Regions from separate parts of the Streptomyces sp. NPDC048473 genome, predicted to be linked through region 2. Evidence: riboswitches for the same ligand, from Rfam matches in the RefSeq annotation. Region 2 holds a riboswitch; each other region holds the start of a gene.
The links. Region 2 has a riboswitch for S-adenosylmethionine ahead of ACGFU7_RS15285 (hypothetical protein). Riboswitches for the same ligand answer to the same signal wherever they lie in the genome.
Positions count from the first base shown of each region.

Region 1: it holds a riboswitch for S-adenosylmethionine, as region 2 does, so the genes downstream of both, ACGFU7_RS02065 (aminotransferase class V-fold PLP-dependent enzyme) here and ACGFU7_RS15285 (hypothetical protein) in region 2, are expected to answer to the same signal.
Region 3: it holds a riboswitch for S-adenosylmethionine, as region 2 does, so the genes downstream of both, thrC (threonine synthase) here and ACGFU7_RS15285 (hypothetical protein) in region 2, are expected to answer to the same signal.

Region 1 covers NZ_JBICXE010000001.1:435,646-445,440, reverse strand. The annotation lists gene ACGFU7_RS02085 (c-type cytochrome) at 1-309, shown strand, start outside; gene ACGFU7_RS02080 (Rieske 2Fe-2S domain-containing protein) at 306-1,358, shown strand; gene ACGFU7_RS02075 (cytochrome bc complex cytochrome b subunit) at 1,355-3,004, shown strand; gene trpD (anthranilate phosphoribosyltransferase) at 3,130-4,194, shown strand; SAM riboswitch class IV at 4,278-4,395, shown strand; gene ACGFU7_RS02065 (aminotransferase class V-fold PLP-dependent enzyme) at 4,570-5,946, shown strand; gene ACGFU7_RS02060 (Lrp/AsnC family transcriptional regulator) at 6,026-6,307, opposite strand; gene ACGFU7_RS02055 (rhomboid family intramembrane serine protease) at 6,304-7,056, opposite strand; gene ACGFU7_RS02050 (hypothetical protein) at 7,218-7,460, shown strand; gene ACGFU7_RS02045 (NYN domain-containing protein) at 7,498-8,859, shown strand; gene ACGFU7_RS02040 (NlpC/P60 family protein) at 9,144-9,795, shown strand, end outside.
Region 2 covers NZ_JBICXE010000007.1:200,144-209,938, forward strand. The annotation lists gene ACGFU7_RS15275 (cytochrome P450) at 1-888, shown strand, start outside; gene ACGFU7_RS15280 (phosphocholine-specific phospholipase C) at 1,159-3,216, shown strand; SAM riboswitch class IV at 3,326-3,435, shown strand; gene ACGFU7_RS15285 (hypothetical protein) at 3,484-3,891, shown strand; gene ACGFU7_RS15290 (LacI family DNA-binding transcriptional regulator) at 4,163-5,173, shown strand; gene ACGFU7_RS15295 (hypothetical protein) at 5,233-5,901, opposite strand; partial or broken gene ACGFU7_RS15300 (TIM-barrel domain-containing protein) at 5,855-6,919, shown strand; gene ACGFU7_RS15305 (DUF4232 domain-containing protein) at 7,019-7,555, opposite strand; gene ACGFU7_RS15310 (hypothetical protein) at 7,735-8,316, opposite strand; gene ACGFU7_RS15315 (cytochrome P450) at 8,437-9,795, opposite strand, start outside.
Region 3 covers NZ_JBICXE010000015.1:162,547-172,341, reverse strand. The annotation lists gene ACGFU7_RS24250 (hypothetical protein) at 1-405, shown strand, start outside; gene ACGFU7_RS24245 (hypothetical protein) at 530-1,771, shown strand; gene groL (chaperonin GroEL) at 1,912-3,534, opposite strand; gene ACGFU7_RS24235 (cold-shock protein) at 3,879-4,085, opposite strand; gene ACGFU7_RS24230 (MoaD/ThiS family protein) at 4,521-4,799, opposite strand; gene thrC (threonine synthase) at 4,829-6,139, opposite strand; SAM riboswitch class I at 6,158-6,285, opposite strand; gene ACGFU7_RS24220 (glucosyl-3-phosphoglycerate synthase) at 6,439-7,389, shown strand; gene ACGFU7_RS24215 (trehalose-6-phosphate synthase) at 7,444-8,835, shown strand; gene otsB (trehalose-phosphatase) at 8,840-9,718, opposite strand.

The DNA.
Region 1 (9,795 bases), on a different contig from region 2:
CTGACGAACGGCAAGTACGCGCCCAGCCTTGAAGGCGTGGACCCGAAGCACGTCTACGAGGCCATGCAGACCGGCCCGCAGAGCATGCCGTCCTTCCCGGACACGACGATGCCCGAGCAGCAGAAGCGGGACATCATCGCGTACGTCCAGACCGTGAACGGCGCCCAGTCCGAGAGCCCGGGTGGCCTCAAGCTGGGTGGCCTGGGGCCGGTCAGCGAAGGCTTGTTCGCCTGGATCTTCGGGCTCGGCGCACTGATCGCAGTTGCCATTTGGGTCGCGGCCCACACCGCTAAGGCCAAGAAGTCATGAGTAGCCAAGAGATTCCAGACGAGAACCTGCCCGCTGAGCAGGACACCGCGCACGGCGCGGTAGAGGTCGCGGACGACCCGTTCGCCGACCCGGGGCTGCCGGCCCACAAGCCGCGCATCCAGGACATCGACGAACGGGCCGCGAAGCGCTCCGAGCGCGCCGTCGCGTTCATGTTCACGCTGTCCATGCTGGCGACGATCGGCTTCATCGCCTCGTACGTCATCTTCCCGGTCGACAAGATCGTGTACATCTGGCCCTTCGGCCATGTGAGCGCGCTCAACTTCTCCCTGGGTCTGACCCTGGGCGTGGCCCTCTTCGCGATCGGTGCCGGTGCCGTCCACTGGGCGCGCACCCTGATGTCCGACGTGGAGGTCGCCGACGACCGGCACGCCATCGAGGCCGAGCCCGAGGTCAAGGCGAAGGTTCTCGCAGACTTCGCGGCAGGTGCCGAGGAGTCCGCGTTCGGCCGGCGCAAGCTGATCCGGAACACCATGTTCGGTGCGCTGGCCCTGGTGCCGCTCGCCGGTGTGGTGCTGCTGCGCGACCTCGGTCCGCTGCCGGAGAAGAAGCTCCGCAGCACCCTGTGGGCCAAGGGCAAGCAGCTCATCAACATGAACACGATGGAGCCGCTGCGTCCCGAGGACGTCGCCGTCGGTTCGCTGACCTTCGCCATGCCCGAGGGCCTGGCGGAGGACGCGGAGGACTTCCAGAACCAGATCGCCAAGTCCGCGCTGATGATCATCCGTATCCAGCCGGAGAACATCAAGGACAAGCGCGAGCGCGAGTGGGCCCACGAGGGAATCGTGGCCTTCTCCAAGATCTGCACCCACGTCGGCTGCCCGATCAGCCTGTACGAGCAGCAGACGCATCACGTGCTCTGCCCGTGCCACCAGTCCACCTTCGACCTCTCCGACGGCGCCCGCGTCATCTTCGGTCCGGCCGGTCACGCCCTTCCGCAGCTGCGGATCGGTGTGAACAGCGAGGGCAACCTCGAGGCGCTCGGTGACTTCGAAGAGCCCGTCGGTCCTGCATTCTGGGAGCGCGGATGAGTACTGCGACCACGAACACATCCGGTGCTGCCGCACCGGGCAATCGCAAGGCGCCCGCCGGCGAGCGGGTGGCCGACTGGGCGGACGGCCGGCTCGGGATCTACTCCCTGGCCAAGTCCAACATGCGCAAGATCTTCCCGGACCACTGGTCCTTCATGCTCGGTGAGATCGCCCTCTACAGCTTCATCATCATCATCCTCACGGGTGTGTATCTGACGCTGTTCTTCCACCCGAGCATGAACGAAGTCGTGTACCACGGCTCGTACGAGCCGATGCAGGGCATCCGGATGTCCGAGGCATACGCCTCGACGCTGGACATCAGCTTCGACGTCCGCGGTGGTCTGCTGGTTCGCCAGATCCACCACTGGGCCGCGCTGATCTTCCTGGCCGGCATGTTCGTGCACATGATGCGCGTCTTCTTCACGGGTGCGTTCCGCAAGCCGCGTGAGATCAACTGGCTGTTCGGCTTCCTGCTGTTCGTGCTGGGTATGTTCACCGGCTTCACCGGCTACTCGCTCCCGGACGACCTGCTGTCCGGTACGGGTGTCCGCTTCACCCAGGGCGCGATCCTGTCGACGCCCATCGTCGGCACGTACATCTCGATGTTCCTGTTCGGCGGAGAGTTCCCCGGCCACGACTTCGTCGCCCGGTTCTACTCGATCCACATCCTGCTGCTGCCGGGCATCATGCTCGGCCTGCTGGTGGCGCACCTGATCCTGGTCTTCTACCACAAGCACACGCAGTTCGCGGGTCCCGGCCGCACCAACAAGAACGTCGTCGGCATGCCGCTGCTGCCGGTGTACATGGCGAAGGCCGGAGGTTTCTTCTTCCTGGTCTTCGGCATCATCGCCATCATCGCGGCGATCGCGTCGATCAACCCGATCTGGGCCATCGGCCCGTACCGCCCGGACCAGGTGTCCACCGGCGCCCAGCCCGACTGGTACATGGGCTTCGCCGAGGGTCTGATCCGAGTGATGCCGGGCTGGGAGATCAACCTCTGGGGTCACACGCTCGTCCTGGGCGTGTTCATCCCGCTGATGGCCTTCGGACTGGTACTCGCGATCATCGCGGTCTACCCGTTCATCGAGTCCTGGGTCACCGGGGACAAGCGCGAGCACCACATCCTGGACCGCCCGCGCAACGCCCCGACCCGGACCGCCTTCGGCGTCGCCTGGATCACCGAGTACGTCATCGTCTTCATCGGCGGTGGCAACGACCTGTGGGCCACGCACTTCCACCTGTCGCTGAACGCCATCTCCTGGTTCGTCCGGATCTTCATCTTCGTGGGCCCGGTCATCGCGTTCATCGCCACCAGGCGGATCTGCCTCGGCCTCCAGCGCCGCGACAAGGAGAAGGTGCTGCACGGGCGCGAGTCCGGCATCATCAAGCGCCTGCCGCACGGTGAGTTCGTCGAGATCCACGAGCCGCTCAGCCCCGAGCAGCTGCACACGCTCACCGCGCACGAGCAGTACAAGCCGGTCGAGATCGGCCCGACGGTCGACGAGAACGGTGTCGAGCGCAAGGTGCCCGCACTGCAGAAGCTGCGGGCCAGGCTCAGCAAGGGCTACTACGGCGAAAACAACCAGATCGCCAAGCCCACCACCGAGGAGTACAAGGAGATCACCAGCAGCCACGGTCACCACTGATCGCCTGAACTGATCGCCACAGCTGGAGCCCCGTCCATCCGATGGACGGGGCTCTTTGCTGTCCATGGCGCTCGATAGGGTGGGGGCAACCTCTTTTATCGGCTGTGGACCCCCAGGAGCGGACCATGAACGTTGTGACCCCGGTCGGCGGCGACAGCGTGGCGGACCGTTCCTGGCCCGGCGTGCTGAACCCGCTGCTGCGCGGCGAGAACCTGACCGCGGACGACACCGCGTGGGCGATGGACCGCATCATGAGCGGTGAGGCGACCGATGTGCAGATCGCCGGTTTCGCGGTGGCCCTGCGCGCCAAGGGCGAGACGGTCGACGAGGTGTCCGGCCTGGTGCGCGCGATGTACGAGCACGCCAACACCATCCACGTACCCGGTCGCACGGTCGACATCGTCGGCACCGGCGGCGACCTCGCCAAGACGGTCAACATCTCCACGATGTCGGCGATCGTCATCGCGGGTACGGGCGCCAAGGTCGTCAAGCACGGCAACCGCGCCTCCTCGTCGGCGAGCGGTTCCTCCGATGTGCTGGAGAAGCTGGGCGTCAATCTGGACATCAGCGCGCAGCGGGTCGTCGAAGTGGCCGAGGAGGCGGGCATCACCTTCTGCTTCGCGGTGAAGTTCCACCCCGCCCTGCGCTACGCCGCCAGGGCCCGCAAGGAGCTCGGCGCCCCGACGACGTTCAACATCCTCGGGCCGCTCACCAACCCGGCCAACGTGCGCTCCCAGGCCGTCGGCGTCGCCGACCTGCGAATGGCGCCCATCGTCGCCGGTGTCCTCGCCGAGCGAGGCAATTCGGCGCTGGTCCTGCGCGGCGACGACGGCCTGGACGAGCTGGCGACGACCGCGACCTCGCGCGTCTGGGTGGTCCGGGACGGATCGGTGCGCGAGGAGGCGTTCGACCCGCGCGACGTCGGTCTGGAGCTCGTGCCGGCGCAGGCGCTGCGTGGCGCCGACGCCTCGTACAACGCCGATGTGGCCCGCCGGGTGCTGGCCGGCGAGCGAGGCCCCGTACGGGAGGCCGTGCTGCTCAACTCGGCGGCGGCGCTGGTCGCGCTGGACCCGACGGACGGCACGCTGAACGAGCAGCTCGCCGCCGGGATCGCGAAGGCCGCCGAGTCCATCGACTCGGGGGCGGCCCGGCAGGTGCTGGAGCGCTGGGTGGCGGTCAGCAACGCCTGACCGGACGGAATGTGACGCAGGGCGCGGTCCAGATCTTGGACCGCGCCTTGCGCGTCGACGTACGTATGGCAGGATGCTGAGCAGGTCATGAGTGACAGCGACTACGGCCCCGGCCCGCTGTCCGGCAACCCTCCGTCCGTGGCGGGGTGCCCCGGGTGAAGACCAGGCCGTAGGCAGCGAGGTCTGCGGCAAGCGCGGGCCCCTCGGCATCTGTGAATGCCAGCCCCCGGGGTCCTGGTCCCTAGGGAGTCTCTTGTGAGCAAGCGAATGCGATAGGGCTTCTCGGCCCTCCTCCGCACACCCTTTTCTCTTTCTGCTGCGCTGCCGCGTATCCGCCGGCGCATGCAATTCGCCTGCCTGTTACGGGAGTTCGCCATGTCTGTCTTCACCGCTGCCGCCGACCGGTCGCTTTGTGCCCCTCTGCCGGTTCTGGGTAAGGATGTAACGGTTCCGCTGGTCACGGGCGGTGAAGTCACGTACGCCGCCCTCGACTACGCCGCCAGCGCGCCGGCCCTGCAGCGCGTCTGGGACGACGTCGCCGCGTACGCCCCGTACTACGGCAGCGTCCACCGCGGCGCCGGGTACCTCTCGCAGCTCTCCACGGACCTCTTCGAGAACAGCCGCGCGACCGTCGCAGAGTTCCTCGGCTGCCGTGCCGACGACCAGGTGATCTTCACCCGCTCGACCACCGACTCCCTCAACCTGCTGGCCGCCGTCGTCCCCGCCGACTGTCAGGTCTTCGTGTACGAGACCGAGCACCACGCCTCGCTGCTGCCATGGCGCGACGCCCGGGTGACCTACCTGAACGCCCCGCGCACCCCGGCCCAGGCCGTCGAGACGCTGGAGCGGGCGCTCGCCGACCGTGACCCCTACGGCCCCGCGCTGGTCTGCGTCACCGGCGCCTCCAACGTCACCGGCGAACTGTGGCCGGTCAAGGAGCTGGCGGCCGCCGCGCACGCGCACGGTGCCCGGATCGTGCTGGACGCCGCGCAGCTCGCCCCGCACCACCCCGTCGACATCACCGAGCTGGACGTCGACTGGGTCGCCTTCTCCGGACACAAGCTGTACGCGCCGTTCGGCTCGGGTGTGCTCGCGGGCCGGGCCGACTGGCTGCAGGACGCCGAACCGTACCTGGCCGGCGGCGGCGCCTCGCGCAAGGTCGCCCGCCGCACCGACGGCGGTGTGGACGTCGAGTGGCACTCCACCGCCGCCCGCCACGAGGCCGGTTCCCCCAACGTCATCGGCGTGTACTCCATCGCCTCCGCCTGCAAGGCGCTGACCGAGGCGGGCTTCGACAACCTGGTCGCCCGGGAGCAGCACCTCGTCACCGCGGTCCGGGCCGGACTCGCCGACGTCCCCGAGGTGAAGGTGCTCTCGCTGTTCGGCGACGACGCCCCGCGGGTCGGCGTCATCTCCTTCGTGGTGGAGGGCTGGAACAGCTCGCACTTCGCCGCCGCGCTCTCCGCCGAGTACGGCATCGGGGTCCGCGACGGACTGTTCTGCGCCCACCCGCTGGTCCGCACCCTGCTGGGCAGCGACCCGCAGGAGGTCGGCGAGTGCGGCGCGCCGGAGGCCGAGCCGGGCGAGCGCTCACTGAACGCGATCCGGGTGAGCTTCGGGGCCGGTACGCCGGACGAGCACATCGAGCGATTCGTCCGCGCGGTCAAGGAGCTGGTGAGCAAGGGCGCCCAGTGGAAGTACCGCACCGAGGACGGCCGCTGCGTCCCGGACCGGGGCGCGGCGCAGCTCTGACGGCACGTAGCACTTCGGCGGGGGACGGGCAGCCGAGCCCGTCCCCCGCCGAAGTGCTACGCCGTAGTAAGGGGCGTACCTACGCGTCGAGGCCGATGGCGAAGGCGGCCTCCAGGTCGTGCTGCGAGTACGTACGGAAGGCCACATGCGTATCCGTGGCCTCGACGCCGGGGATCTTGCTGATCCGGCCGGGGATGACGTCCGCCAGATCATCGTGCTTGGCCACCCGGACCATGGCGATCAGGTCGTACGTACCGGTGACCGAGAAGACTTCGCTGACGCAGTCCAGCGCGGCGATGGCCTCGGCGATCTCGGGGATCCGGTCCACGCTGGTTTTGATGAGCACGATCGCGGTGATCACGGCTGGCTTTCTCCCTCGGTGGCCGTGGCTGGAGACTTCACTCTATCCGTACGCCGGTAACGCCCCCAGGCGTAGAGGAAGCCGAGGGCGAAGCCGACCACATGGGCCAGATAGGCCACGCCGGGGCCCCCGCTGCCCGCGCCCTGGACCGCCAGCCACTGCAGGACGAACCAGAAGATCAGCACGATCCAGGCGGGGAAGCGCAGCGGCAGGAAGAAGAGGAACGGAAACAGGCTGGTGACCCGGGCCCTGGGGAACAGGTACAGGAACGCCCCGAGCACCGCCGAGATCGCCCCCGACGCGCCGACGAGCGTCTGGTCGGACGTGGCGTGCGCGGCCGCGTAGGCGACCAGGGCGAGATAGCCGCAGCCGAGATAGAAGAAGGTGAACTCGGCATGGCCCATGCGCTCCTCGGCCATCGCGCCGAACACGTACAGGAAGAGCATGTTGCCGAGCAGATGCAGCCAGCTGCCGTGCACGAAGAGGGCGGTGAGCGGGGTGAGCAGGGGGTGTGCGGAGCCGTTCCACAGCTCGCTCGGGATCACGCCCCAGCGTTCGAAGTACCCGGCCTGGGCGGCGAGCAGGGCGTCGGGGCCGCCGGAGGGCGGGTTGAAGCCGGAGAGCGGGCTGATCAGGAAGACCAGACAGCACAGGGCGATCAGGGCATGGGTCACCGGCGGTCCGCCGGAGGTGACCGTCCGTAGTAGCCCGCTGGTGAATCTGCCGGCCGCAGCCCGCCGATCGATCATGAACAGAGCATGACGCAAGCGGAGGGAACGGGACAGACCGCCTCGCCGTGTCAGGGGGACGCGGCGAGGCCGTAGGGTTACGGCAGGACATCCGCAGTTCGACGGCGCACCGCGAGATCCTTGAAGCAGACGTCACGAGGCTCGACGAAAGAGGACGCACGATGACGACGGTTCCCCAGCCGACCGACGTGACCCGCTGGCGCTGCACGCTCTGCGGGAATCTCACGCGGTTCGACGTGACGCGATCCTCCAAGGTCATCGAATACGTCCATCTCGACCTGGCCGGGGAGTCCACCGTCGAGGAACGCGAGGTGGTCAGTGAGACCATCGAGTCGGTGCGCTGTCGTTGGTGCAATGCGGTGGATCAGATCGAACTGGTGGACAGGCCGGGTGCCGACTCCTGACGGGGCCGTGCGGACAGACGATTTGGGGTGACGGATGGTGGAGCAGCCCGCTAGCGGCGCCGAGTCGGCCGAGCCGGCCGACGACGCCGTCGAGGCGCTCGACCGCCCGCTGCCCGAAGGCGTACGGCGACGGGTCGTCGCGCTGGTCTCGGACGCGTTCGGCGGCCTGACGGTCACCGAACTCCCGGCCCAGCTGAGGCAGTACGCCCGATTCACCCCGACCCGGCGTGCCAAGTTCGCCGGGAACGCGATGGCCGCCGCCCTGGAGGGCGACGCGCTGTTCCGGCAGCGCATCGGCGAACGGCTCAGGGAGGCGCAGCCGGAGCTGACGGCCGCGCTGGAGGCCGGTTCGCCGCCCGCCGCCGCCGACCCCGTCGATGTGGCCGCCGCGGCCTATGTGCTGCGCCCGGCCGGCTGGGTGAAGCTGGTCACCGCCGCCGGCGAGGAGGCCCAGCGGGCCGATGCCGAGCGCGTCGACGAGGAGAGCCGCCGCGAGCTGGAACGGCTGCGCGAGGAGCTCGCCCAGGCCCGCTCCCAGACGAAGAGCGAGACCGAACGGCTCCGCAGCGAGCTGGACGCGGCCCGCAAGGAAGCCGAATCCGTCCAGCGCAAACTGCGCAGTGCCGTCAACGAGGTCAAGCGCGGCGAGGCCGCGTTGCGCCGCAGCCGGGCCGAGATCGACGCCGTACGGTCCGAGGCGGCCGCCCAGGTCTCCGCGGCCGAGAGCGAGACCCGTCGGCTCAAGGCGCGGCTCGGTGAGGCCGAGGCGTCCGTCGAGGCGGGCCGCAGGGCCGCCAGGGAGGGCCGCTCGGTCGAGGACATGCGGCTGCGGCTGCTGCTGGACACGGTGCTCGACGCGGCCCGCGGGCTCCGTCGTGAACTGGCCCTGCCGCCCTCGTCGATCCGCCCCGCGGACAGTGCCGACGCGGTCGAGCCCGGCAGGATGTCGCCCAAGGACATTGCCGCCAGGGCCCTTTCGGAGACCGATCCGGCCCTGCTCGACCAGTTGCTCGCGCTGCCGCAGGCGCATCTGATCGTGGACGGCTACAACGTCACCAAGACCGGCTATCCGCAGTTGCCGCTGGAGAAGCAGCGGCTGAGGCTGCTGGGCGGCCTCGCGGTCCTCGCGGCGCAGACCGGCGCCGAGATGACCTGTGTCTTCGACGGGGCCGAACTGGCCGCCCCGGTGCTGCTCGCACCGCCGCGCGGGGTCCGGGTGCTGTTCAGCAAGCCCGGTGTGACCGCCGATGAGCTCATCCGTCAGCTGGCGCGCGCCGAACCGCCGGGCCGGCCGGTCGTGGTGGTCTCCACCGACCGCGAAGTCGCCGACGGAGTGGCGAAGGCGGGCGCCAGGCCCGTTGCGTCCGTCTTGCTCCTGAAGCGCCTTTCGCGCGTCTAGTGACACTTGTCGGGAGTCGGCGGAAATTGGAGAACGGACCGTCAAGTCGCCGCTACACCCTGTGTGCTGTGGGTAAAGAAGTACCTCCTGTGACGAGATTTTTCTCGTGAGGATTTGAACTGATCACAAGATGGTCACTAGGGTCAGGCCTCGAACCTTCGCGCGGTTGATCACCCATCCGGGGTGACGGCGAAGGAACCGCCGAGTCCGTGACATGCACGGAGCCGGGGATTTCAGTCCCCCACAGCCCGGTAGGCGGCTCGAGGAAGAAGGAGCTCGCCTTCGTGGCGTCCCACCGTCGTCCCAAGCAGCCGAGCCGCACCCGCGTGACCGTGCTCACCGCGACCGCCGCCGCGGCCGTGGCCCTGACCTCCCAGGCGGCCCACGCCGACCCCAAGCCCTCCAAGAGCGAGGTCAAGGCGAAGGTCGACAAGCTCTACCACGAGGCGGAGAAGGCCACCGAGCAGTACAACGGGGCCAAGGAGCAGCAGCAGAAGCTGGAGAAGGAAGTCGGCGCGCTGCAGGACAAGGTGGCCCGCGGCCAGGAGGAGATCAACACGCTCCGCGGCGGCCTCGGTTCGCTCGCCGCCGCGCAGTACCGCTCCGGTGGCATAGACCCGTCGGTCCAGCTCTTCCTCGCGTCGAACCCGGACAGCTTCCTCGACGAGGCCTCGGCCCTCGACCAGTTGACGGCCAAGCAGACCGAGTCGCTGGAGAAGATCCAGGAGAAGCAGCGGGCCCTCGCGCAGGAGCGCAAGGAGGCCCAGGACAAGCTCGGTGACCTCGCGGACGTCCGCAAGACGCTCGGCGAGAAGAAGAAGAAGTTCCAGGGCAAGCTCGCCGATGCGCAGCGGCTGCTCAACACGCTGACCGCCGCCGAGCGCGAGAAGATGCGCCAGGACGACCTGCGCGCCAGCCGTGCCGCCGGCGACCGGG
Region 2 (9,795 bases):
ATACGCCCGGAGATCGAGAAGTTCACCGAGGAACTGCTCGATGCACTCGCCGAGCAGGGCGAGAAGAACGAGGGCGGTGTGGTCGACCTCAAGTCCGTGTTCGCGCAGCCGTTGCCGATGCGGGTCGTCGGCATGCTGATGGGGGTGGACGAGGCCGAGCACCCCATGCTGATGAAGCGGTACAAGGCATTCTTCTCCATGCTCACACCGCAGGAGGAACGCCTGGCGCTGCTGGCCGAGTTGGACGTCTTCTACGCCGCCCTCGTACGCGAGAAGACCGCCCGGCCGACCGACGACCTCACCAGCGCGCTCATCCTCGCCGAAGAAGGCGGGGAGCCGCTCACCGAGGAAGAGGTGGTGGGCAATCTCAAGGCGATGGTGGCCGCCGGGCACGAGACCACCATCGGGCTGATCCTGAATGCCGTACGCGCCCTGCTCGGCCACCCCGAGCAGTTGCGTAAGGTTCTCGACGGCGAGATCCCGTGGGAGACGGTCATCGAGGAGACGCTGCGCTGGGACACCCCCACCACACATCTGCTGATGCGGTTCGCCACCGAGGACATTCAGGTCGGCGACGACGTGATCGCGAAGGGCGAGGGCGTGGTGATCTCCTATCGCGCCATCGGCCGTGACATCGAGCAGCACGGGCCGGACGCCGACGCCTTCGACATCACCCGGCCGGCCCCGATCCGCCACATGACCTTCGGCCACGGTCCCCACATCTGCCCCGGAGCGGCGCTCTCGCGGGTGGAGGCCGGCATCGCCCTGCCCGCACTGTTCGGGCGCTTCCCCGGGCTGCGGCCGGCCGTCGCGGACGAGGAGATCCGCAAGCTGCCGGTGATGACACAGAACGACATGGAAGCCTTCCCGGTCCTGCTGCACGGCTGACGCGTAGAGAAGAGACGCCGAGGGCCGCCCGAAACGTCCGGGCGGCCCTGCGGCCTGTCCGGAGGATGAGGGCGGACAGGCCACCGCGACCGCGCCCGCCGCGCCGGTGGCGCACCAGTCCGCCGTGCCGGTCGTGCACCGCCCCGCCGACTGCTGTTCGGCGGATCGCCACCGTGTCCACACCGCGTCGCTCTTTCGCGGCCCGGCGGACTCTGGAACACTCCAGTCGTTTTCGCCCCACACCTCCTCACCCCACAGAGGTCCTCACCCATGGCTGAACTCGACCGACGCCGCTTCATGCAACTCGCCGGAGGCGCAGCCGCCTTCACCATGCTGTCGAACAGCATCGCCCGCGCCGCCTCCCTCCCGGCGAAGGGCGCCACCGGCACCCTTGAGGACGTCGAGCACATCGTCGTGCTGATGCAGGAGAACCGCTCGTTCGACCACTACTTCGGCACGCTCAAGGGTGTACGCGGCTTCGGTGACCCGCGCCCGGTGACATTGCCCAGCGGCAAACCGGTGTGGCACCAATCGTCCGGCACCAAGGAAGTGCTGCCGTTCCGGCCCACGGCCGACAACCTCGGGCTCCAGTTCATCCAGGACCTCAACCACGACTGGGCGGGCGGCCACCGGGCATTCAACAAGGGCGCGTACGACCAGTGGGTGCCCGCCAAGTCGGCGACGACGATGGCCTACCTCACCCGCGAGGACATACCGTTCCACTACGCCCTCGCCGACGCGTTCACCGTCTGCGACGCGTACCACTGCTCCTTCATCGGCTCCACGGACCCGAACCGCTACTACATGTGGACGGGTTACACCGGAAACGACGGCACCGGCGGCGGCCCCGTGCTCGGGAACGACGAGGCGGGGTACGGGTGGACGACGTACCCCGAACGGCTGGAGAAGGCCGGGGTGTCCTGGAAGATCTACCAGGACATCGGCGACGGGCTCGACGCCGCAGGGTCCTGGGGATGGATCAGCGACGCGTACCGGGGGAACTACGGCGACAACTCGCTGCTCTACTTCAACAATTACCGCAACGCCAAGCCCGGTGACCCGCTCTACGACAAGGCGCGCACCGGCACCGACGCCAAGAACGGCGACGGGCTCTTCGACAGGCTCAGGGCCGATGTGAAGGCCGGAACCCTTCCGAAAATCTCCTGGATCGCCGCCCCGGAGGCCTTCACCGAGCATCCCAACTGGCCCGCGAATTACGGTGCCTGGTACATCGCGCAGGTGCTGGACGCGCTGACGTCCAACCCGGAGGTGTGGGGCAGGACCGCCCTGTTCATCACGTACGACGAGAACGACGGATTCTTCGACCACATCGTGCCGCCGTACCCGCCGTCCGGGGCCGCGCAGGGGCTTTCCACCGTGGCGACCTCCGCAGACTTCTTTGCAGGAAACGGAAGTTACGCCGCAGGCCCGTACGGTCTGGGGCAGCGTGTGCCGATGCTGGTCGTCTCGCCGTGGAGCACCGGAGGGTTCTCCTGTTCCGAGGTCTTCGACCACACCTCGATCATCCGGTTCATGGAGCGTCGCTTCGGGGTGAAGGAACCGAACATCTCACCCTGGCGGCGCGCCATCTGCGGCGACCTCACCTCCGCGTTCGACTTCGGCCGTAGGGACACCGCCCCCGTCGCCCTGCCCTCCACGGCCGGGTACCTGCCGCCGGACCGCAACCGGCATCCCGACTACGTGCCCGTCCCGCCCGCCGTAGGCAGCGTCCCCGAACAGGAACCGGGCTCCCGGCCCACCCGGCCGCTTGCCTACGCGCCGTTCGTGGACGGCTCGGCGAATCCGGCGACCGGAAAGTACGGCCTCACCTTCAGCGGCGGCGCCGCTGCCGGGGCGCAGTTCCTGGTGACGTCCGCGAACCGTACCGACGGACCGTGGACGTACACCACCGAGGCCGGCAAGTCGCTCACCGACACCTGGAACACGGTCTACTCGAACGGGGCGACCAACCTCAGCGTGTACGGGCCGAACGGCTTCCTGCGCACCTTCAAGGGGCCCGGCAAGTCGGCAGGGCCCGAGGTGACCGCCCGCCACAACGCCACAAATGGCCAACTTGACCTGACGATGACTCATACAGGTTCTGGCGACGCTCATTTGACGGTGAGCGACGCATACGGCGGATCTGCCCAGACGTTCACGGTGCGCGCGGGCGCGACCGTGACCCACTCGGTGGACCTGCGGGGGAGCAGCCGCTGGTACGACATCTCGGTGGTCTCCGACACGGACACCACGTTCCTGCGGCGCTTCGCCGGACACGTCGAGACGGGCCAGGCGGGTACGAGCGATCCGGCCCTGATGGCAGACTGAATCGGAGGGACCGGGGCGGGGGCAGGTGTACGTGCCCTCGCCCCCCTTGACTGGTCTGGGCATCTGACCGCCCGTCGGCCACTGCTGTCCGTGGGATACAGTTCTCGTAGGTCATGAGTTCCAGTGCACAGCCCCGGCTAACTGGACGGCACCCCGCTCCGCTGCGGGTGCTCCGGGTGACGACCTGCCCCGTGCTCGACGCACGGGGAACAGCGGACCATAGGGGCAGAGCACCTGGGGTCCATGATCCCAGGAAGGCGAACGACCATGCTCCCCCACCTCATCCAGAACGACGAATGCCCCAGCCACGGTCCCGGCCACCACGTCCACTGGATCCACGCCAAGAAGTGCCACCAGGAGCCCGGCCAGGCCGTGGAACTCCTGCTCACCTCGGGCGACGTCAGCGCCGACGGGTGGATCGAGCTGCGCCCCGCCTTCGACCTTGCCGAAGACCTGCCGAAGGTGTGGACTCACGCGCCGGGACTCCTCCATGAACTGCTCGCCGGGCACCGTGGCCGCGTGTTCTGGCTCCCGCGGTGGCATGCCTTCAAGCTGGTGGACTCCGGCGGCCGGGCAACGGCACTGGTCAATGCCGGTTTCGAGGGCGGCCCGGTGTGCGCGACCGAGGCGCCCGACCCGCGGCGGACCATTGGCGGCACGACGTACGGCCTGTAGCCCACCGGTCCGCCTATGGTGGACGCACCGGTCCAGCCCGGGGCGCAGCCCGGTCCTGCCGCGGTGCAGGGTTGGTGGAAATGATCGGCAGAACCGTGTCGAAGCGCTTCGACAGTTCTCTGGACAGGCCGTACGGACGGGTTTAGGCTCGGATTCATCCGTGCATGTCACCGACTGATTCGGTCGAATTCGAAGCGCTTCGCCCAGCCGGTCGGTACGCGGCGGTGTGTGGTCCGGTACCCGAAATTCGTCCCGTGATGGAGAGCCCTGAATGGTCACCCTTGCCGAGGTCGCCCAGCATGCCGGAGTCTCCGCGAGCACGGTGAGCTATGTCCTCAGTGGGAAGCGGTCCATCTCGGTGTCCACCCGGGAGCGGGTGGAACAGAGCATCCAGCAGCTCGGATATCACCCCAATGCCGGTGCGCGGGCGCTCGCGAGCAGCCGGTCGAACACCATCGCGCTCATGGTGCCGCTGCGCACCGACATGTATGTGCCCGTGATGATGGAGATCGCCATCGCGGTCGCCACCACGGCCCGCACGCACGGCTACGACGTCCTGCTTCTCACGGGAGAGGAAGGGCCGGCCGCCGTGCGACGGATCGCGGGCAGCTCGCTCGCCGACGCCATGATCCTGATGGACGTGGAACTGCACGACGAGCGGCTCCCGTTGCTGCGCGAGACCGACCGGGCCACCGTGCTCATCGGTCTGCCCGCAGAAACGGGCGGGCTCACCTGTGTGGACCTCGACTTCGAGGCGACCGGGGCGCTCTGTGTGGAGCACCTTGCCGCACTCGGGCATCGCGAGATCGCGGTGATCGGCGAAGCGGCCGCCGTCTACGATCGCCACACCGGATTCGCCGAACGGACCGTCGACGGTGTACGGGCCAAGGCGCAGGAGACCGGTGTGCGGGTCCTGCACCGGCCCTGTGAGGGCGGGTATGCGGCGATGGCCCAGACCCTGTCCCGGATCTTCGACGAGCGGCCGGGTACCACGGGATTCATCGTGCAGAACGAGTCCGCCGTGGAACCACTGCTCAATCTGCTGCGCCAGCAGGGACGGGCCGTGCCGGAGGATGTGTCGGTGGTCGCCATCTGCCCCGAGCAGGTGGCATCGCAGGCCTCGGTCCACCTCACCTCGGTCGCCATTCCGGCGCAGGAGATGGGGCGGCGCGCCGTCGAGCAGGTCGTCGCGAAGCTGGGCGGTCGCGGAACGGATGAAGTCGAGCTGCTGGCTCCGGAGTTGACGGTCCGGGAAAGCAGTGGACCGGCGCCCGTCGGCTGACCGTCGTGCGCACGAGCCGGCCCCCGTGCGAGGGCCGGCTCCTCCTGGCTCCGGGCGGGTCAGCCGGACGAGACGCTGAATCCGTTCGTCGTGAAGTCCAGGCCGCCGGGCGACGACGTGATCTCGTAGCCGAACTGGACGTCACCGATGGTCTCGTTGCCCCACCAGCCCTTGGTGTCCTTGATCCACTTCAGGATCGGCAGGATGTCCACGGTGCCCGATGCGGAGTCCGAGGTGCGCAGGAACGAGAAGACCTGGTTGGACCCGTTGTCACCCTTGTAGACCGTCCAGGTGTGGCCGCCGCGCGTCAGCGTTCCCTGCGAGGTGCCGAGCGCGCCGACGTCACCGTTGTAGTTCACCCAGAGCATCACCTCGTAGTCGTAGTCGGTGTCCCAGATGTCGTACGACGTGTTGTAGTCGCCGACCGACGGGACAGTGACGTTGTAGCTGCTGGTGAGCGATGCCAGCGACGTGATGGACCTGCCGACCACCTTCTTGGCGTTGGGGTACGACTTGATGCCGCCGGTGTCCGGGTGATCGGCCCGGACGCCCCAGTTGCTCGATGAGTTGGCCCAGATGGACTGCGAACCCGCGCCGGAACCCCAGATGTTGTTGTAGAGGGTGTAGCCGTCGGAGGTGGTGTAGTTGCCCCACTGGTCCGAGGAGGACCAGATCGCGGCCTGGGCGGGGGCGGCGGCGAAGCCGATGAGGGCGGCCAGCGCGGCCAAGACGGACTTCGGCGAGCGCGTCCCCACCGACGTGGTGTGGCACGACGGCTCGGATCCGGAGCGGATGCACAATTACTACGCGCAGATCTACAACCGCACGGTCTTCGAGCTCCTGGAGAAGGAGCGCGGGCACGGCGAGGCGGTGCTCTTCGCCCGCTCGGCCACGGCGGGCGGCCAGCAGTTCCCCGTCCACTGGGGCGGCGACTGCTTCGCATCGTTCACCGCGATGGCCGAGTCACTGCGCGGCGGTCTGTCGCTGAGCCTGTCCGGCTTCGGCTTCTGGAGCCATGACATCGGCGGCTTCGAAGGTACCCCCGACCCGGCCGTCTTCAAGCGATGGCTCGCCTTCGGCCTGATGTCCTCGCACAGCCGGCTGCACGGCAATGTGTCGTACCGCGTGCCCTGGGCGTTCGGCGAAGAGGCGGTCGACGTCGCCCGCAAGTTCACGCTGCTCAAGCACCGGCTGATGCCCTACCTGTACGGAGCGGCGGCCGAGGCGCACCGAATCGGCATCCCGGTGATGCGCCCCATGCTGCTGGAATTCCCGGACGACCCGACGACCCGGATGCTGGACCGCCAGTACATGCTCGGCCCCGACCTGCTGGTCGCCCCGGTCTTCGCGCAGGACGGCCGGGTCGAGTTCTACGTCCCGGCGGGGACCTGGACGTCCCTGCTGACCGGTGAGACGGTCACCGGCCCTGCCTGGCGCCACGAGACCCACGGCTTCGACAGCCTTCCGGTCCTGGTCCGTCCCGGCGCGGTCCTTCCCTGGGGCGCCGACGACCAGCGCCCGGACGGTGACTGGCTGGACGGCCTCACCCTGCGGGCCTTCGGCCCGGCGACCGCGACCACCGAAACGCTGGTCACGGTGCCGGACACGACGGGTGAGCCCGCTGTGACATTTCATGTTGTACGGGACGGGGCCGCCGTGCAGGTCACGGCCAGAGGCACGGACCGCGTGATCCTGGAGGACACCGGGGCAGCGGGGGAGGGGGTGGGGACGGTGCGGGTGGGGTGAGTGGGGTGAGAGTGCGGCGGGCTTCCCGCGGACTGTTTCGGGCCGGACGGTCGCCCGTCCCGCAGACCCTTCGAGTGGGACGGGTGCCCGTCCCGCCCGTCAGCCCAGCGCGTCAGCCAAGGCGCTGTCCGCCGCGGCGCGCGACTCCTGCCACAGCGTGGTGACCGGCACCCACACATGGACCCCCCTGGGCATGCCGACGGTGGCCGCACGGAAGGTGACGCCCAGGTGGGAGGGGTCGGCCGAGACGGACAGGCTGCCGACGACGTGTCCTTCGGTTGCCGCCGGGTCCGCGGTGCGGACGGCGGCGTACGCTCGCTCACCCCGTGAGAGGACGTACGGTCCGCTCTCGGCAGGCGGCACGGTCTCGGCGGAGCCGTCCAGGCCCCGGAAGGTGATCGTCGGGACGCGGTCCACGACGCAGGCCCGGCCGCCATGGTTGGTGACGCTGATACGGGCAACGTTCCGCAGCCCGCCGGGTGCGGCACGCACATCGAGGGCCTTCTCCGGACAGATTCCGGGGCGGCTCACGGCTCCGGCGGATGCGGTGCCGGTCGTGGCCGACGCTGTGGTGGCGGTCAGCGTCAGTGCGGCCGCGACGGTGAGGGCGTAGGCGAGAGCGGAGCGGAGACGCATGGTGTTTCTCCCGTTGGATCGACAGCCTGCGGATACGGCCGGACGGCCCGGCGGCCGGTGAGGCCGACATCGCCAGTGTGACCGGTATGCCCCGATCTTCGCGACAGATCAGACATATCGGTTCGATATATCTGGCGACGGGATGGAGCCCGGGGCCTCGCGACTGCGGGGCGGGAGTGCTACGCCGTCTCGGCCGAGCTGTCCCGCACCGTACGGCTGCGGGCACGAAGGACAAGAGCGGTCACGATCAGCGCCCCCATGACGAGCGCCGACAGGAGGGCCACGGCCCACACCCACGCGTAGTGCTCATAGGCCCAGCCGCCCGTTCGGTCATGGTGCTTGCGGCTCGGGCCCATCATCTCGACACATGCCGCGCCGAGCAGCATCAGCAGTGCGAAACAGAGCACCGCAACGCCGATCCTGACCGCTGAGCGGGCCTTCCCTGCAGCCCGGTTCAGCCTGCCGAGCGATATCGCCCCGACGGTGAACACCACCGGTATCAACGCACCGACCGCCACGGCGAAGCCGTAACCCCCGCCCGGGAAGCTGTCGCGCGCCCACCTCCACAGGCCGGGGCCGCCGAGCGTGGACCCGATGGCCGGGACGACGATGCCGAGGACGACGGCCACCATGCAGCCGCAGCCGAGGACGGTGTCCCGGCGGCGGCCGGACGGGGCGTCGGACCCGCGCGGCGGGCGCGCGGTGTACGCGAGTGAGCCGGACGCGGCCCTTCGTCTGCGGGGCTTCCTGGAACCGCCCACGGTGTCATCCTCCTCGGCCGGGGAACGCGCCGACAGCGGTGGCGTACGGCGGTTCGCGTCGCAGCAGCCTACGGGGCGGGGGTGTGGGGGACCGCCGCGGCCACCCCACCCCGTACACCGCTACCGCGGCCGGACCGTGGCCATCACTTCGCGGTCCGGCTGCAGCGTCAGCGTCGGTACGGGGTTGACGGTGCCCGGGTCCACCTCCAGTTCGAAGCGGCGGGCCAGCACGGCCAGGATCAGCACCGCCTCGACCATCGCGAACCGTGTGCCCAGGCAGACCCGGGGGCCGCCGCCGAACGGGAACCAGGCGTACTCCGCGATGTCGTCGCCCTCCTCCGGATCCCAGCGCTCGGGGCGGAACTCCTCCGGCTCGGGAAACCACCGCTCGTCGCGGTGCGTCGCCCACTGGCTGGTCCACACCCTGGTGCCCTCCGGCATCGGCACACCGCCGATCCGCGCACCCTCCTTGGCGACGCCGGTCACCAGCCAGATCGTCGGATAGAGGCGCAGGGTCTCCTTGACCACCGACTGGGTGTATGTCAGCCGGGCATAGTCGTCGAACTCCGGCTCCCGGTCACCGAGTACCCGGTCCAGCTCCTCCGTGAGCGCGGCGCGCGCCCGCGGGTTGCGGGACAGCAGATACCAGGCCCACACCAGAGTGGAGCTCGTCGTCTCGTGCCCGCCGATGTACAGGGTGACCGTCTCGTCGCGTATCTCCTGGTCCGTGAGGTGCGCACCCGTCTCGTCGACCGCGGTCAGCAGCCGGCTCAGCAGATCGGGGCGATCGTCCCCGCCGTCGCGGTGACGGGCGACGACCCGGCCCACCTCGGCGTCGATGACGGCGGAGGCCTTCCTGATCCTGGCCCGGCCCGGTGTCGGCACCCAGTCCGGCAACAGCGCGCCGATACCGGCGAACTCCTTGCCGATCTCCTGCTGTGCCACATCCATCGCCCGGCCCATCGCGTCGGCGTCGGCCGGGGTGTCGACGCCGAAGATCGTACGGACCGCGATCCGCTGCGTCAGCGTCGCCATCTCCCGCTTGATGTCGATGCGTTCACCGCCGGACCAGGTGTCCGCCAGCTCCACCGTGCTGCTCGCCATCGTCGCCGCGTACGACCGCACCTGCTTGGGGCGTACGGAAGGCTGTACCAGCGACCGCTTCCGCCGCCAGTCCGTACCGCGGGCGACCACCACACCGTTTCCCATCACGGTGCGGAACGCGATACCGAGTGCGGGCTGGTCGAAGGTGCGTTCCGTCTCGGTGAGCAGCTCGCCTATGCACTTCGGATCGGCTATGTACACACACGGGTTGGGGCCGAATCGCCAGCCGACCATGTCGCCGTGACCGCGCAGTCGCTCGAAGAAGGCGAGGGGATTCTTCGCGAACTGTGGCAGGCTCCCGAGGAACGGCAGCCCTTTCGGACCGGGCACGAGCGTGTGGCCTCGCGGCTCGGCATCGACGGCAGGGCCGGTCTC
Region 3 (9,795 bases), on a different contig from region 2:
TGCGCGGCGCTGGAACCGCAGGTCACCGACTGGTTCGAGCGCGGCGCCACGGAGGCGGAACTGCTCCACGCCCTCACCGACGGCCTGCCCACCCCCGTCCACCACGCGGCGGCCCTCGTCCGCAGGCGGCTGACCGACAAGATGCCACCCGAACGAGTCACTCCGGCACAACAGCGGACGGTGTTGCGCGCCCTCGAATGCAGCGAGTGCCGCGCACCCGGCAGCGCGGAGGCCCTGATCGGCGGCCGATGCGGACCATGCCGGGGCAACCCCGTCGACGTGCCCACCGGGCCGGCCGGAACCGTTCCGGCCATGGGCGTACGCGACCGCATGAGCGAGGTCCGGGCAGCAATGACCCCACGATCCGAGCGGATTGTTCACCCGCGCCGCTCCCGCCGCCCGTGATCGCGGGGTGCCCGAAACCGGCTCCCACCTGGGAGTGATTTGATCCACTTCTCCAGCCGGATCGCTACTCCATGTGTTCCCATTGGCACTCGTAGTAACGAATCAGTGCAAAGGGGAACGAATAATGTCCGAACCGACCCACGAGCAGATCGTCTCGGAGCTTCTCAGCAAGCCCGCCATCACTCTCGCCCCCGGCCCCCGCCTGGACGCCGAGAAGCACGGCGCCCTCCCGCTGCCGCCCAGCACCGTGTGGGACCTGCCGGGCGGCACCGCCTGGGTGTATTTCGCCGAGGGGCACTCGGGTCTCGTACGGCCCGTGATCTTCGCCGACGGCTTCAACACGGGGCCGAGCAGCCTGGACTTCTCCTGGGAGATCATGGAGTTCGGCGACTACGCGCTCATCAGCGAACTGCGCCGCCGGGGACACGACGTCATCATTCTCGGCTTCCATGAGCGCAGTGCATCGATTCTGGACAACTCCAAGACCGCGCAGGCCGCGATCCAGCACGCCATCGCGGAGCGGCAGGGCCACGCGCCGCTGGCCGTCGGCGGGTTCAGCATGGGCGGGCTCGTCACCCGGCACGCGCTGGCCAAGATGGAGAGCCAGAGCATCGACCATCAGACCGCTCTGTACTTCTCGTACGACAGCCCGCACCGGGGCGCCTGGATCCCGATCGCGCTGCAGGCGTTCGCGCACTACATCAAGGATCTCGACAGCCGGTTCTCCGACCAGATCAACAGCCCGGCCGCCCGTCAGCTGCTGTGGCGGCACATCGGGAAGTGGGACGGGACGCCGGGCCGGAGCGACGAGCGTGCCGCGTTCCTCGCGGAGATGGAGGCCATCGGCGAATGGCCGCGCCGGCCGCGGCTGGTCGGTGTCGCCAACGGCACGGCCGACGGCGTCGGCACCGATGTGCAGGCCGGCGAACTGGCCCTGGAGGGCAAGGGTCTGTCGGTCGCGGGCACCAAGCTCTACACCCAGTCCCCGGGCGACAACGAACTCGTCGCGAAGCTGCGGGTGGTGACGCTGAAGACCAACGAGGTGCGTACGTCCGGACTCCCGTCGATCGACGGCGCACCCGGCGGCTCGCTGGAAGGGTTCGGCATCCTCGCCGACGGGTTCAACGCCCTCAACCCCATCCTCGGGTTCAAGACCGACGCACGTATCCGCTCGCACTGCTTCGTCCCGGCCGTCAGCGCGGTCGACGTCGGTGATCTGGACACGGACGAGGAGCTGTACAAGGACATCTCCGCGCTCCCGCCGGGTGCCAGTGGGCTCGACGAGTTCAAGCTCGCGTCCCAGAACGAGGGCCACACCCTCGTGACCGAGGAACTCTGCACCTGGCTCCTCGACCGGCTCCCGTAGGGCGGGACAGCGCGCGCCCACGGTGCTCCGGCGGGCATCGTGGGCGCAGCCCGTCCCGCAGAGAACGACATCGGCCCCCGGGGACGAATCCCCGGGGGCCGATGCGGCAAAGCTGTACAGGAACTACCGATCCGTCAGGATCAGAAGTCCATGTCACCGCCCGGCATGCCGCCCGGAGCGGCCGCAGAGGCCTTCTCCGGCTTGTCGGCGATGACGGCCTCGGTGGTCAGGAACAGCGCGGCGATGGACGCGGCGTTCTGCAGGGCGGAGCGCGTGACCTTCGCCGGGTCGAGAATGCCCTCGGCGATCATGTCGACGTACTCGCCGGTCGCGGCGTTCAGACCGTGACCGATCGGCAGGTTGCGCACCTTCTCGACGACGACTCCGCCCTCAAGACCACCGTTGACGGCGATCTGCTTGAGCGGGGCCTCCAGCGCCAGCTTGACGGCGTTGGCGCCGGTCGCCTCGTCACCCGAGAGCTCCAGCTTCTCGAAGACGGCCGAGGCCTGGAGCAGAGCCACGCCACCACCGGCGACGATGCCCTCCTCAACGGCGGCCTTGGCGTTGCGCACCGCGTCCTCGATGCGGTGCTTGCGCTCCTTGAGCTCGACCTCGGTCGCGGCACCGGCCTTGATGACGGCCACGCCGCCGGCCAGCTTCGCGAGGCGCTCCTGGAGCTTCTCGCGGTCGTAGTCCGAGTCGGAGTTCTCGATCTCGGCACGGATCTGGTTGACGCGACCCTGAACCTGGTCGCTGTCACCGGCACCGTCGACGATCGTGGTCTCGTCCTTGGTGATGACGACCTTGCGGGCGCGGCCGAGCAGGTCGAGACCGGCGTTCTCCAGCTTGAGGCCGACCTCCTCGGAGATGACGGTGCCACCGGTGAGGATGGCGATGTCGCCGAGCATGGCCTTGCGGCGGTCACCGAAGCCCGGGGCCTTGACGGCGACGGACTTGAAGGTGCCACGGATCTTGTTGACGACCAGGGTCGACAGGGCCTCGCCCTCGACGTCCTCGGCGATGATCAGCAGCGGCTTGCCGGACTGCATGACCTTCTCCAGCAGCGGAAGGAGGTCCTTCACGTTGCTGACCTTGGAGTTCACGATCAGGATGTACGGGTCGTCGAGAGACGACTCCATGCGCTCCATGTCGGTGGCGAAGTACGCCGAGATGTAGCCCTTGTCGAAGCGCATACCCTCGGTGAGCTCCAGCTCCAGACCGAAGGTCTGGGACTCCTCGACGGTGATGACGCCTTCCTTGCCGACCTTGTCCATGGCCTCGGCGATGAGCTCGCCGATCTGGGTGTCGGCGGCGGAGATGGAGGCGGTCGAAGCGATCTGCTCCTTGGTCTCCACGTCCTTGGCCTGCTCCAGGAGGGCGGCGGAGACGGCCTCGACGGCCTTCTCGATGCCCCGCTTGAGGGCCATCGGGTTGGCACCCGCGGCGACGTTGCGAAGGCCCTCGCGGACGAGAGCCTGAGCGAGAACGGTGGCGGTGGTCGTACCGTCGCCGGCGACGTCGTCCGTCTTCTTGGCGACCTCCTTGACCAGCTCCGCACCGATCTTCTCGTACGGGTCCTCCAGCTCGATCTCCTTGGCGATGGAAACACCATCGTTGGTGATCGTGGGGGCGCCCCACTTCTTCTCAAGGACGACGTTGCGGCCCTTGGGGCCAAGGGTGACCTTGACGGCGTCGGCGAGCTGGTTCATGCCGCGCTCGAGACCGCGCCGGGCCTCCTCGTCGAACGCGATGATCTTGGCCATGTGAAGTGGTCCTCCCGGACAGGGGTGGATTTCTCCGGACCGAGTGGCGCCCGCGACGGACGGCCTGCCTGACCGGTGGTTCCTTGCCCCACCGGACCTGCGGGCCTCACCGGCCCGGTCCAAGTTCTGTCACTCTCACCTGGAGAGTGCTAACGCCAATGATTAGCACTCGCCCCCGGAGAGTGCAAGCGTCCCCCTCGGGATGTGGACAAGGGATGCGGGCAACGACAGCCACTCGCGGGTGGCTGCGGACACGCACGCGGACGCGGACGCACGGAGGGCCCGTACCCCAGGGGTACGGGCCCTCCGTGCGTGAGTAGTGTCGTTGGCCGACCGCGCCGAGCTCAGCCGACGGCGAGCTTGACCATGTCCGCCTGCGGCCCCTTCTGGCCCTGCGAGATCTCGAATTCAACTCGCTGACCCTCTTCGAGGGTGCGGTATCCGTCCATCTGGATCGCGCTGTAGTGGACGAAAACATCCGCACCACCGTCGACCGCGATGAAGCCGTACCCCTTCTCCGCGTTGAACCACTTGACGGTGCCCTGAGCCATGCCTAACTCCCCTATTACTGGCCCTTGCACAGGACCGCACTTCGCGGGCCCGGGTCAGAACTCACCCTCCGACAGGAGAGGGTGCGTGCGCCGGAACGCGTCGACCGCGGCCGAATGTATCTGCCCAACTGCCGTCTGCAACAGGTCAATCGGACGAGAATTCTGGGCAGCACCGAACGCCCGAATAGGGGGAATTCATGAGATTCCTGGGCAAGTCGGGCCAGGCAAAGGCGACTTATGGCGCAAGAAGATCGAACACTTTGGCTGCATCTTGTCGTGGCCGGGCGCATTCTCATATGCGGGCGGCACGGGCAGCTCGGGGGACTTCCCTCACTCTACCGCGTTCAACCATGCAGAATTGCCCCCTCCGCTTCTCTCGCGGAGGGGGCAATTCCGATAAAGCCGTGAAGTCGTCCGGGGAAACCGGACAGGGGGTCAGCAGCCGCCCGCGACCGCCGGAATGATCGAGATGCCCGCGCCGTCCGGCGTCGCCGCCTCCAGGCCGCCCTCGAAGCGCACGTCGTCGTCGTTGACGTACACGTTCACGAAGCGGCGCAGCTTGCCCTGGTCGTCCAGGACGCGGGCGGCGATGCCCGGGTGGTTCTGCTCCAGGGACTCGATGACCTGGGAGAGGGTCGACCCCTCGGCCGGGACCTCGGCCTGGCCGCCCGTGTAGGTGCGGAGGATGGTGGGGATGCGGACCTTGACGCTCATGGTGGGTGCCTTTCTTCGGTCTCGGGTGGTCAGCTGGTGGCGAGGCCGGCGGCGCGGAACGCGTCCAGGCTCGGGCGGATCGTCGCGGTCGCCTGCGACGTGGCGGCCACCGCGTCCAGGGTCTTGAGGCCGTCACCCGTGTTGAGGACGACGGTGGTCAGCGCCGGGTCGAGCAGACCGGCCTCGATGAGCTTCTTCGTCACGCCGACCGTCACCCCGCCCGCCGTCTCCGCGAAGATGCCCTCGGTGCGCGCCAGCAGCTTGATCGCGTCGACGACCTGCTCGTCGTTGACGTCCTCGACCGCGCCGCCGGTGCGGCGGGCGATGTCCAGGACATACGGGCCGTCGGCCGGGTTGCCGATCGCCAGGGACTTGGCGATCGTGTTCGGCTTCTGGGGCCGTACGACGTCGTGACCGGCCTTGAAGGCGGTGGAGACCGGGGAGCAGCCCTCGGCCTGGGCGCCGAAGATCTTGTACGGCTTGTCCTCGACGAGACCGAGCTTGATCAGCTCCTGCAGACCCTTGTCGATCTTCGTGAGCTGCGAGCCGGACGCGATCGGGATGACGATCTGGTCGGGCAGCTGCCAGCCGAGCTGCTCGCAGATCTCGTACGCCAGGGTCTTGGAGCCCTCGCCGTAGTACGGGCGCAGGTTGACGTTGACGAAGCCCCAGCCCTCGCCGAGCGGGTCACCGATGAGCTCCGAGCAGAAGCGGTTGACGTCGTCGTAGTTGCCCTCGATGCCGACCAGCTCACCGCCGTACACCGCGGCCATGACGACCTTGCCCTGCTCCAGGTCGTGCGGGATGAACACGCAGGAACGGAGACCGGCGCGGGCGGCGGCGGCGCCCACCGCACCGGCGAGGTTGCCGGTGGAGGAGCAGGAGAGGGTGGTGAAGCCGAAGGCGCGGGCGGCCTCGACGGCGATGGCGACGACGCGGTCCTTGAAGGAGTGCGTCGGGTTGCCGGAGTCGTCCTTGACGTACAGGCCGCCGGTGATGCCCAGCTCGCGGGCGAGGTTGTCGGCCTTGACCAGCTTGGTGAAGCCGGGGTTGATGTTGGGCTTGTCCGCGACATCGGCGGGGACCGGCAGCAGCGGCGCGTAACGCCAGATGTTGTTGGGTCCGGCCTCGATGCGCTTCTTCAGCTCGTCGGGGGTGCCGCTCGGCAGGTCGTACGCCACTTCGAGCGGCCCGAAACAGGACGCGCAGGCGAAAATGGGACCGAGCTCGAAACGCTCGCCGCACTCGCGGCAGGAAAGCGCCGCGGCGGGACCGAGATCAACAGCTTCGGCAGCTTCGGCGGAAGAATTGGTGCTTACTGCAACAGTCTGCACGGCCATGATGGCGGAGGCCCTTTCTCCTCATCTTCCTTGCGACGCATTTCGCCACAAGACGGAATTGGCACCTTCCCCACCGTGACCTCGCGGTCGGCGGGAGGGTTGCCGGGACTTCAACGGGCCGTTCCCTCAGTCCCTCTGGATGAGCGCTGTGGCACTGGATCATCGATCCAGGCATTTATTGGCGGACGGACCCCGACATGCGATGGCCATCCGCGTTGTTCAAGACTGTAACCGAAGCACCGGACAGTTGAGATAGTCGTCCGAACCGCGAGATGGATCACATACAGGGAGTATCGACCGTGCTGGAAGAGGCCGAACGCTGGCTGGCCAGGCGTTCCTGGTCGGCAGCCGACCGCCCGCTGGACCGGCTCATCGCCGCCAAGGCCCGCGACCCGCGTCGCGGAAGCGTGAGCGTCGTACTGCCTGCGCTGAACGAGGAGGCGACGGTCGGCGAGATCGTCGCGACGATCCGGCGCGAGCTGATGGAGAAGGTCCGGCTGGTCGACGAACTCGTGGTGATCGATTCCGGTTCCACGGACGCCACCGCGAAGGTGGCCCGGGAGGCCGGCGCCCGGGTGGTGCACCGGGACGAGATACTCCCCCGGATACCCGCCGTGCCCGGCAAGGGCGAGGTGCTGTGGCGGTCGCTCCTGGTGACCGGCGGTGACATCGTCTGCTTCATCGACGCCGATCTGAAGGACTTCTCGGCGGACTTCGTCTCCGGCATCGTCGGCCCGCTGCTGACCGACCCGGACGTGCAGTTCGTGAAGGCGATGTACGACCGCCCCTTCGGTGACACCGCAGGTCAGGGCGGTCGTGTCACCGAACTGGTGGCCCGTCCGCTGCTCAATCTGCACTGGCCGCAGCTGGCCGGTTTCGTCCAGCCGCTGGGCGGGGAGTACGCCGTACGCCGCTCCCTCCTCGAACGGCTGCCCTTCCCCGTCGGCTACGGAGTGGAACTGGGCCTCCTGGTCGACGCGCTGCACACGGTGGGTCTGGACGCGCTGGCCCAGGTCGATGTGGGGGTGCGCAAGCACCGCCACCAGGACGGGCAGGCGCTCGGCCGGATGGCGGCGGCGATCTACCGGACCGCTCAACTCCGTCTGTCCCGCGGTCATTTGGTGCGGCCTTCGCTCACCCAGTTCGAGCGCGGCGAGGACGGCTTCGTACCGCGTACCCATGCGGTGGACACCGAGGAGCGGCCCCCGATGCGCGAGATCGAGGAGTACGTTTCGCGCCGCGCGGCCTGACGCGGCCTGACTTCGCACGTTTGGGTGGTTCGTGATCGGGCTAGATTCCGCAACATGGTCTCCGAGCACGAAGCCCAGCCCGCTGCCCAGGTCCTCGTTGCGTCCAACCGCGGCCCGGTGTCGTACACCCTCGCCACGGACGGATCGCTCGACGCGAAGCGGGGCGGCGGCGGGCTCGTCTCCGGGCTGAGCGCCGTCAAGGACAAGCTGTGGGTGTGCGCCGCGCTCGGTGACGGGGACCGGGAGGCGGTCCGGCGCGGGGTCGGTGAGCAGGGCGTACGGATGCTCGACATCGACGCGGCCGTCCACGCGGACGCGTACAACGGCATCGCGAATTCGGTGCTCTGGTTCGTCCACCACATGCTGTACCAGACGCCGCTGGAACCGGTCTTCGACGCGGAGTTCCGGCGGCAGTGGGCGTCCTTCGAAACGTACAACCGGGCCTTCGCCGAGGCGCTCGCCGAGGAGGCGGGCCGGGGTGCGGCGGTGCTGGTGCAGGACTACCACCTGGCGCTGGTGCCCGGCATGCTCCGCGAGCTCCGCCCCGACCTGCGGATCGGCCACTTCTCGCACACCCCGTGGGCGCCCGTCGACTACTTCCGCCTGCTCCCCGACGACATCGCCGAGCAGCTGCTGCACGGCATCCTGGGCGCGGACCGGGCGGCCTTCCTGACCCGGCGCTGGGCGGACGCCTTCATCGGCTGCTGTACGGAGATCCTGGGCGGCACCGGGCGGACCAGGATCGGGGTGCACGGGCTCGGCGCGGACGCGGACTTCCTGCGCGGGCGCGCGCACGAGGCGGACGTGGACGAGCGGATGGCGGCGCTTCGGGAGCAGGTCGGCCCCGGGCGGAGGACGATCGTACGAGTGGACCGAACGGAACTGTCAAAGAACATCGTGCGCGGCCTGCTCGCCTACCGCGCGCTCCTCGACGAGCGGCCGGAATGGCGCGAGCGCGTCGTCCATGTCGCCTTCGCGTACCCGTCGCGGCAGGACCTGGCGGTGTACCGCGACTACACGGCGGAGGTGCAGCGGGTCGCCGACGAGATCAACGCCGTGTACGGCACGACGGGCTGGACGCCGGTCGTGCTCCACGTCAAGGACGACTTCGCCCGCTCGCTCGCCGCGTACCGGCTGGCGGACGTGGCGCTCGTCAACCCGATCCGCGACGGCATGAACCTGGTCGCCAAGGAGGTCCCGGTCGTCTCCGACCACGGCTGCGCGCTGGTGCTGTCGCGGGAGGCGGGGGCGTACGAGGAGCTGGGCAGCGACGCGGTCGTGGTGAACCCGTACGACGTGTCCGCGACGGCGGCGGCGCTGCACGAGGCGCTCATGATGGCGGACGACGAACGGGCCGCGCGCACGGAGCGGCTGGCCGCGGCGGCGGTGGCGCTGCCGCCGCAGCAGTGGTTCCTGGACCAGCTGGACGCGCTGCGGCGGGAGTGAGGCGTCAGATCCGTTCGGCCAGGGCTGCCAGGAAGGCGACGACGGCTCCCGGGCCGGTCAGCAGCAGATCGGCCCGCTCGGCCAGTTCGGGCACTTCCGCGCTGCCGCTGCAGACCAGCAGGCCGGGGATGCCGTCGGGGCCCCCGGCGCGGAGCTTCTCCACGGCGGCGTACGCGGCGAGGTCGCCCAGGTCGTCACCCGCGTACAGGACGGACTCGGCGTCCGTCTCCCGTACGTACTGGGCGAGCGCCACACCCTTGTCCATGCCCGGCGGGCGCAGCTCCAGGACCAGGCGGCCCGGTTCGACGATCAGCCCGTGCCGGGCGGCGAGCTCGCCGAGGGGGCCGCGCAGGGCCTCGAACGCGGCCTGAGGGTCGGCGGCGCGGCGGGTGTGGACGGCGAGCGCCTGGCCCTTCTCCTCTATCCAGGTGCCGTGCCACGAATCGAACCGGTCGAGCACGCCCGGGAGTTCGGCGCGGACCGCGGCGACGCCGGGGTGCGGGGCGGGGGTGTGGACCGTGCCGGACACGGCATCCCAGCGTTCGGCGCCGTAGTGGCCGAGGACGACGAGGTGGTCGAGCCCCGGCACCCCGGCGAAGCCCCCGTACCGGACCGCGACGCCGGCCGGGCGGCCGGTGATCACCGCGATGGAGGCCACTTTCGGGGCGAGCGCGACGAGCGCGTCGACGGCGCAGGGGTGGGCGCGGGCCTGTTCCGGGTCCGGGACGATGTCGGCGAGCGTCCCGTCGAAATCGAGCGCGATGACCGCACGGTCCGGGCGCGCGAGGATCGCGGCGAGAGCTTCTCGGCCGGATGGGGTGGTGGGGATCGGGAGCTCGGACGGGGTTTCGCTCGGCGCGGGTGCTTCCGGGTTGCTGCCCATGAGGGGAGCCTATAGCGGGGTGCGGGGGTTGGGGGCGCCTGCGGCGGGCCTGTTCCCCTACCCGCCCCTTCCCGAAC